Regions from separate parts of the Shewanella sp. DW31 genome, predicted to be linked through region 2. Evidence: riboswitches for the same ligand, from Rfam matches in the RefSeq annotation. Region 2 holds a riboswitch; the other holds the start of a gene.
What was found. Region 2 has a riboswitch for cyclic di-GMP ahead of GWI56_RS18560 (glycosyl hydrolase family 18 protein). Riboswitches for the same ligand answer to the same signal wherever they lie in the genome.
Positions count from the first base shown of each region.

Region 1: it holds a riboswitch for cyclic di-GMP, as region 2 does, so the genes downstream of both, gbpA (N-acetylglucosamine-binding protein GbpA) here and GWI56_RS18560 (glycosyl hydrolase family 18 protein) in region 2, are expected to answer to the same signal.

Region 1 covers NZ_JADWMP020000012.1:3,958-8,388, reverse strand. Annotated here, with positions in the region: gene GWI56_RS11485 (aromatic amino acid transport family protein) at 1-454, opposite strand, end outside; gene gbpA (N-acetylglucosamine-binding protein GbpA) at 1,017-2,462, opposite strand; cyclic di-GMP riboswitch class I at 2,586-2,685, opposite strand; gene GWI56_RS11475 (TMEM165/GDT1 family protein) at 3,096-3,650, shown strand; gene norR (nitric oxide reductase transcriptional regulator NorR) at 3,701-4,431, opposite strand, start outside.
Region 2 covers NZ_JADWMP020000026.1:34,481-38,911, forward strand. Annotated here, with positions in the region: gene GWI56_RS18560 (glycosyl hydrolase family 18 protein) at 1-2,210, opposite strand, end outside; cyclic di-GMP riboswitch class I at 2,324-2,412, opposite strand; gene GWI56_RS18565 (ROK family protein) at 2,738-3,523, opposite strand; gene GWI56_RS18570 (aminopeptidase P family protein) at 3,917-4,431, shown strand, end outside.

The DNA.
Region 1 (4,431 bases), on a different contig from region 2:
ATAGAATCATTAACGAAAATAGGAAACGTGAAACTTTATCGACCCAAGCAACACCTAGCGCCGCAAAGCCACCGAGCACCAGTGTAAATAACAACACTGCGACTTGATTATCGAGCACGATATCGAACATGTTCTTCGCTTTAAGCACTAATAACGAAGAGCCGCCGGTGAGATAAGCCGCGGTCAAGGCAAATAATAAACTCAGGAAAGAAGCACCTTGAATTATTTGACCTTTTTTACCCAGTAACTTACCCGTAATAGCATGCACGTTATCCCCCACGCCAGTGCGTAAGTTAATTTCGAGCATAAGTAATGAGGTATAGGCGGACACGCCCCAAATAACGACGAGTAACACTAAAGCAGGGATAATACCTAAAGCCGCTGTGGCTAAAGGTAACGCTAACATACCTGCGCCAATGGCCGTCCCGGCAACGATGGCGATCGAGCCTAACATTTTTGAATTCACACAATAGTCCTGTTCAATAATTAATTATTATTTTATTTGAGTAAGATTTGAACCGATAAAGCCTTGCGTCTTAAATCGAAATAAGCGACACATCACTTAAAGCATCCAATCAGATCTCGACCTAGCAGATCAATTGGCCCCAATAGCTTTTGAATGTTTCAACCCAGTAGCCATTGAGGCTAACTAAATCGATTATTGAAAAATGGCATGACTTTCAATTGTGATAGCCCAAATTAATGTACCGATATAAGCATCGATTAAATAGATAGTTTGGGACATTAACAGAGCCAAACCCAGTGGGCAAGCCAGTTGTGAACAAAGAAGGGTAGCAAACGGTACGGTAACAACTTAATAGCGCTGTGATAAACGAAAATATACAAGCCAACAAAATCGCTACCTTTGTTGAGAATACCTGTAATCTTGTATTAGGCTCGAATCAAAATAAAGCCGGTCTTTTTCCATCCGATGCAGACAAAAAGGGCTTAAACACAGTGAATATGTTTAAGCCCAATCACATCATGTTGAGAATTGATTAGCTCAAAAAGTTAATTTACAGCTCAGTCCACGCCATAGCCCAAGAAGCGCCAACACCTGGCTCAAATCCTGTGGCAGAAGCCGACCACTGCACGCAATAGCCGCTATAAGGGAATGGCTTACATTGATACACTTTGCCATTTTTAGGCTGTAACACTGTAGTACCTGCAACGTAACCTTTCACGCCTGCTGGGAATACAAAATCAGCTTCTGGTGCAGGAGCTTGATCCTTTAAGAAGAGATCAAAGTTCTGCTGAATAACATCACCTTGTTTAGGCTCAGCTTTTACCTGCAAATGATAATGCCCAGCTTTAGGCTCAACAACGTCTAACACTAAACTAGCACTGGTATTGTTAACAGTTTGGCTCACAAAACCTGACGCGGTGCCATCATGGCTAAACAAATACGCTGACACTAGCATCTCGGCGTTACTGCTCACATCAAAGCTGACCTTCGCCGCACCGTCGATAATTTGATAATCGTCAGCAAGTGAAGTGACTTCTAGGCTGTTGCCCGGAGCAGGTGCTAAATCAAATCCCACTTCGACACGCTCAATACCTGAGTTTTTCGCTGTAAAAATGTCGTTTTTGCCATACACAGGCTCAATCACACCCGATGCATTTTTTTGTCCCGCTTTTAACTGGGACTGCTGGGCATTAATCGCGCTTGCTAATAGGAAAGGCCAATTTTGTTTATCACCTTGAGTCGCATCGCTAATGGTAATGACTGTTTGCTTAGCCGCTTGCTCACCATTGGCGTCAAACACCCGGGTCATCACTTTATCGCCTGCTTTTAGATCGAGTGACGGATTGATATCCCCCACATCTTGCCATTCACTCGGCACAACAGGACCCGAGCCCAAGTTCACATCGATAGCATTGTAGAAACTATTCGTCGTATCTCCCACTTCCCACACGGCCAAGATCACTTGATAACCACTGCGACCTTCTGGCACGTAGCAGTCATGGGTCACTAACTTAGGCGGCTGTTCCATACCACCATCAACTACGCAAAAGGGTGCTAAGTCAAAGCTCGCTCGACTCAAAGCTTGGTTTGGGTTCCAATCTTGGCGAGTTAAATAGTAACGCCAATTACGGGTGACATGGTTTGCTGTGAACTGCCAACTGAACTTATTCCAGCCCGCTTTAATATCCGTCTTTGCCCAACGGCTCGGACTTTGTTCATCCAAAGGTGAAAAAGCACCATTGCCAGCACTCGCCAATTTGCCATCAGCAGGACCTGATTCAGGAAAACCCGATGGCCCCTCAACACTTTGCGGCTCCCATTGCACCGCACCACAATTGGCATTTTTACCTGTTTTACAGGCATATGAACGCGATTCAGGTGCCACAACATAACCGTGCGCCTGCGCAGAGATACTCACAAACGCATTCGTCGCCATTACTGCCGCGGCCAATAAACTCAATTTAGAAATAGGGGAAAAAACAGTAGGATTTGCCACTTTAATGCACTCCATTGATTGCCTATCATCCTAAACATAATGATAGGCTTAGATATAAAAGTGGTATTTGGGCAAACAACAGCATTAAACAGCAGTCGTTTATCTTTCACAGAAATCGAATTCTGCGGCAACTCCGCTATCTTAGTTCACTAAAAAATCCATTTACAACCTTAGACCGGAAGCTTTGCGTCCTAACTTTTCAATTAGTTTGCCAAATACAGTCGTTATCATTGAGTCACTACGAGTTAACAGTATGTAACTAAGTAGAAATGACTTGGCTAAATTAGCAACAAAAGACAACGTTGTCAAAAAATAATTCATTTATATTCATTAAGTTACAGAATGTGAATCGGTATTTTTCTGACACCCGTCAAACATTTATCAGCACCTACTGTTATAAACTCGTGCTTGAAACTAAATCTTACCTAGGTATAATGCCCACCTCGCTTCGGGGGAGTAGCTAACTGGATTTCGAACCATCGTCATCTAGGGTGAACATCAACATACTTGGCAACATGCCATGGTGTTCACAGCAAATCATAGATTTGCCCAGCAAGACCTGAGCACAATTACCGCACCTAGGGGTGGACGGTTTATTGTGCTTATGTCATAACCACCCCTAAAGGATCACACTTGGAAGCCCTACTTGCCTCAACCTTTACGGTTGCTATCGCCGAAATTGGTGATAAAACTCAATTACTTGCACTAATCCTCGCCGCAAGATTTAAAAATAAAACCGCCATTATTTTAGGTATTTTGCTGTCGACATTATTTAACCATTTTGCCGCCGCTTGGATTGGTCAATGGGCCATTAACTGGGTAAGCCCAGATCTTGCACGTTATTTAGTGGCTGCGTCCTTCTTCGCGATCGCTCTTTGGGTGTTAATCCCAGATAAAGTCGATGCAGAAGAGAGCCGTTTCTATAAAATGGGCCCCTTTCTCGCTACCTTTATCCTGTTTTTTATCGCCGAAATGGGGGATAAAACGCAAATCGCAACTGTGGTATTAGCCGCAAAATACGATTCATTAACTATGGTGGTTGCAGGCACAACCTTAGGCATGCTGCTTGCTAACGTACCCGTAGTGATCGCAGGCCACTTCAGCGCCGAAAAATTACCTATGTTGTGGATACACCGTGGCTGCGCGGTATTGTTCGCACTCTTAGGCGTAGCAACACTGTTCTTCTAAGAATCGAGGCTGTGGTTTTGCTGCAGAATAAAATTTCTTCACGCAATATTTTATTCTTTTAAACCTAACCGTTTTGCAAGTCGGTGCAAATTACCTGTATCGATTTGCAATATTCTTGCACACGCAGCCCAATTTTGTTGATTCGCGGCTAAAACTTGACGAATAAGTTGACGCTGATATCTCTCAGTCGCCGCCTTAAGCCCCAGTATAACACTGGAATTATCTTGCGATTGTCGCTCACGACAGGCCGACTCAGACCTAAATGCTAATTCACTGGCTGGCGTTGCGGCATCTGATGGCCTATCTTCGTCGACTGTTCTGTGTGCTTGATTCATCAAAGAATCGAGCTGAAAATGTTTATCACTTAAGCTGATGTAAGCCGTTTTTAGCTCGGCTTTCGCCAACACCGCAGCCCTGTGTATCGCATGCTCTAGCTCACGCACATTACCCGGCCATGTGTATTGCTCTAATAACTGCTGCGCTGCGGGTGTGATATTGATATGGGTGAGTCCTAACTTCGCTTTACAACGTTCAAGAAAAAAACCTGTCAGCATAACAATATCTTGCCCACGCTCTCTTAATGGTGCTACGTGGATAGGAAATACGCTCAACCTATGGTAAAGATCGAAACGAAAGCGCCCTTCCGTTGCCTCTTGGTGCAGAATTCGATTAGTGGCAGCAATAATCCGAGTATTAACTTTTAGGCTCTTATCACTGCCCACTCGCTGTAATTCACCGTATTGTAAAACCCTCAATAACTTAGCTTGCAGCCCCAAGGGAA
Region 2 (4,431 bases):
ACGCTCAAACCATAGAGGGTCGCTTCGGTAACATTGGGGCCAGTAACTACTAACGTGGCACTATTTTGCCCGGTTGCCGACACGCCTGCGGGCACAGTCCAAGCGTAGGTTAAGGCATCACCGTCTGCATCGGAGGCACTCGCTACTATACTGACGGTTTTACCCGCTTCAACTGTCGCAGTCGGAGCCAGAGTCACTACAGGTGCTTGATTAGGCGTATCAGCCTTGTTCGTCACCAGCACAGTATCGCTGGCAAATAGCCCTTCAGGATCGGTGACTTTAAGGCTAAAACCATAGGCGACATCGGTTTGGGTTGCTCCCAGTTGAATAGTCGCATTCGCCATATCCGCATTCGCGATGGCAACACTTGGCCCAGAGACTTGAGTCCAGAGATAGCTTAAGGCAGCGTTTTCAGGATCGCGCGAACCGCTACCATTGAGCGTCACATCGGCGGGACCTGTGACATTCACATCCACGCCCGCATTGGCAATGGGCGCTTTATTCACTGGCGGAGTGGTGCCTTCACCATGGCCTAAACCTTCGTGCATGGCATTCAGAATGTCACCATTATCGGCATCAAGTTCCCACGCAAAAAGCCCACCAAGTTGATTAGAAAGCACATATTGCCCCTTGGCTTTAACTGAACGAGCATCATCGAAAGTGATTAAATCGCCAGTAGATGCCTTGAACAAAGATGGCGCCTCGGCCGTTTCGTCATAGCTGTAAGTCCAACCACTTCCCATGTAATCGTTCGCTATCTGACGATAATCCACCACACCAGCTTCCCAAGTACCTTTCACTTTGCCCGTTGCCGTCCCCGTAAAAGGATTATTACCACTGTAGCCATTAACACCTGTCCAGCCGCGGCCATACATAGCGGCACCGACCACAATTTTCCCAGGGGTCACGCCTTGGCCTAACAGCGCATTAACGCCATTAGCTGTGGTGTAACGAGTATTAGGATCCCAACTCGCTTCATACAGATTGGTTTGATGGCCGAGTTCAGTATTAGTCCAACCACCATTAAAGTCGTAACTCATCAAGAAGATGTAATCCATGTACTGCTGAGCAGCCTGATAATCGACTTTGTGAATTTTATCGTCACCTGCGCTAATAGCTGAGGTCAGCTCATAGGTACGACCCGTTTCGGCGCTTAGTTCATCAAGCATCGCCCGCAGTTCACGCATCAGAGTCACATAGGTTTCACCGTCATTGGCATTACCTAAATTTGGGTTAGCGCCATTCCCCCCTGGAAATTCCCAGTCGATATCAACGCCATCGAAGAATTTCCATGTCTGTAGAAACTCTTTCACCGAAGCGACAAAGATATCGCGCTTGGTTTTATCACCGAAGAAAAAGAAGGGATCCGAGAGGGTCCAACCACCGACCGAAGGTAAAATCTTCAAATCTGGATGTGCTTGCTTAAGTGCCATCAATTGACCGAAGTTACCTTTGTAAGGATCTGAATGCTCACTCACTCCCGCCTGCGGTATTTGAATCGCTGCCCAAGGATCGTGAATCGCAACTTTAAAATCACCACGACCACTACAGGCACGTTGCAACGCTTCGAAACTGCCTTCGATTTCTTTCAAGCTATCATTGATGCCATCACCACCACAAATTGGGGTAAAGCCATATAAAATATGGGTTAAGTTTTGCGCAGGTATCTTATCGACCGGGAATTTACGGCCGTATACGCCCCATTCGACAAAGTAACCTCCCACCACTTTGCCTGATTTATTAGCATAGGGACGGTTGTTTTCTTTTAGGGGAGCATTGAGTGGCACTAAATGGCTGCCGTCGGTATCAGCCACCAGGATTTGTTTAGCATCGCTCGCCGTACAGCCATCACTGTTACACAGTTGTACTTGCATCTGATAACGGCCGCCCTTGTTCACCTTAAAGTTAGCGGTTCCCGACGCGCCAGATGGACCTTCCCAAACCACATTGCCGTTGAGCAACACTTGGGCTTTATTGCCCACATAGCCACTCCAAAGGTTCCAACTGACGGAGACATCGGCGGCATCTTTCACCGTAACTAATTGATTGTAAGCGGTAGCCGCTTGATTCACTTCAATAATAGCGAACTTAGTTTCGCCCCAACCTAAAGTCGGTTTACCGGGCGCCGCTGCAAAAACGCTGGCACTGATGGTAGATGCCAGCGCTGATGCCACTAGCAAGGCTGATGTTGAAATTTGAGTCTTGAACATGAGATATCCCTATTGAATTTTTATATGAATCAATAAGACAAACAAAGCGTAGACAGGAAACAGCACTCTCTTAAAACCATGCAAAACGACTGACAACTGCACGAAGAAAAACCTGTGGTATCCCCGCTATCATAGGTACAGACGAACCCTTAGACCGGAGGCTTTGCGTCCCAGTTTTTCAACTGGTTTGCCTTTTACACACAATGACAACGTTGTCATTGCAAATATCAGAATAAGCGTAAGCGCAATAAAATTGCAACAAAATATTATCAACTGTGTTATTGGCTAAAATCGTAAATAGAACTAGACATCTGATAAGAAAGGAATTATGCAAATTAAACTATCGCTAATATTTACTTTGGGTAATGAGGATTATCTGAATACTTTAAAAATAAAAAAACAGGACTCGATATGCCAAAGGCATCATAAGTCCTGCTTTATATTTCACAATTTACGTCGCTTATGCTGCTAAACCTCAATCACTAAACATTCATGGCGCAAACCATTGTCGAGCAACATGATGATCCTTATGCGCGGGGGTAGTCCCTTGCGAGCATCACTGATAAACCGCGGCAAACCAAGGTTTCCATATCATCGACACGATTGATTTTCATCTCAGCTAAGGGCGCGCTCAATGCCATTTGCTTTAAGCTTTCGAGACAGCCTTTGTAGTAAGGAGCGCTATTCATCATACCGCCAGCAAGCCAAATTCGATTGGGATTAAATAAATTAACCGCCCACGCTAATCCCATGCCGAGATAACTGCCCGCGCGATATAAATCATCCTGAGTGGAGATTTTACGGCTGCGCACTGAATCGCCACTGGCCAGTTGCTCTAAACTAAACTCGCCAGATTCGGTCATCACGCGACAAGGCCCCAACTCCCCCGCCACGCCCGTCGCTCCCGTAAAGACTTGTCCATTAAAAGCAATAGACATACCGATCCCAGTGCCGCACATGACCAATAACTCACAGGCATATTTGGCATCACAAATCGCTTGCATACCCGCATCGATATCGTTGCAGATAAACTTAAGCTTACCCTGGGTTTTGACTGTATCGAAGCTCAATCCATTAAGTCCAGGTAAAGATTTACAAGAAACCAAACGATTATTTTGTACCAGTCCAGGTACGGCAATCGCTAGTTGGTAATGCTGTAAATCATAATCACGTTCAAACGCCGCAATTTGATTATTTAACTCTTCAATTTTAAAACCTTCACCTGTGGGGATTTTATATTGTTCTGTATGTCCCGCGAGCTGAAGTTCGAACAGGGCTTTGGTACCGCCCACATCTATTGTTAGTATTTGCATCGCTTACTCCACTGATACATGTGCCCCACTCTGACCCCGAGTAGAGATGGCAAATGTTAGCATAGGGTCCAAATGTTAGCGATTGAATAAAACTTAAGTTGCTAATTTGTAAGGAACAAGTCCTAATTAAAACATGACCAACCTTTTATTTAATTCACTTTCCATGCTCAAAATCACATAAATAAATTAACAACAAACCCCATAACCTCAAGCGTCTTACCTGCACAAATTCACGATTGTATACAAAATCCTTTATTCGCTACCCTTGCATCTAGCGCGCTAGACTTGCGATAATCCGAGCCGGTTAAAACTCAAATCAACATAAACCTACTCATCCTTAGGCGATCTTCGCCTACCGACTCGCATAGCATGCCAGTCTTAATTGGAGCCCATATGTCACAATCAATCGCTAACCGTCTCGGTGCTATTCGTAACGAATTAACATCTGCTAATCTCGATGCTTTTATTATTCCCCGTGCCGACGAATATCTGGGCGAATATGTGCCAGCACATAACGAACGTTTGTACTGGGCAACCAACTTTACCGGTTCGGCGGGTATGGCTATCGTATTGAAAGATAAAGCCGCAATATTTACCGATGGCCGCTATACGGTTCAAGTTCGTTTGCAAGTCGATGCCACACTTTTCAGTTATGAAAGCCTAACCGATACACCACAAATTGAGTGGTTATGTGACACGCTACCAGCGGGGTCACGCGTCGGCTTCGATGCGCGCTTACACACCTTAGCTTGGTATGAAAATGCCAAAGCAACCTTAAATAAATCCCAAATCGAATTAGTTGCAGTTGAACAAAACCCTATCGATTTGCATTGGCAGAATCGCCCAGCACAGTCGAACGCGCCTATCACTTTGTTTAGCAACGAGAGTGCAGGTAAAACCAGCCTGCA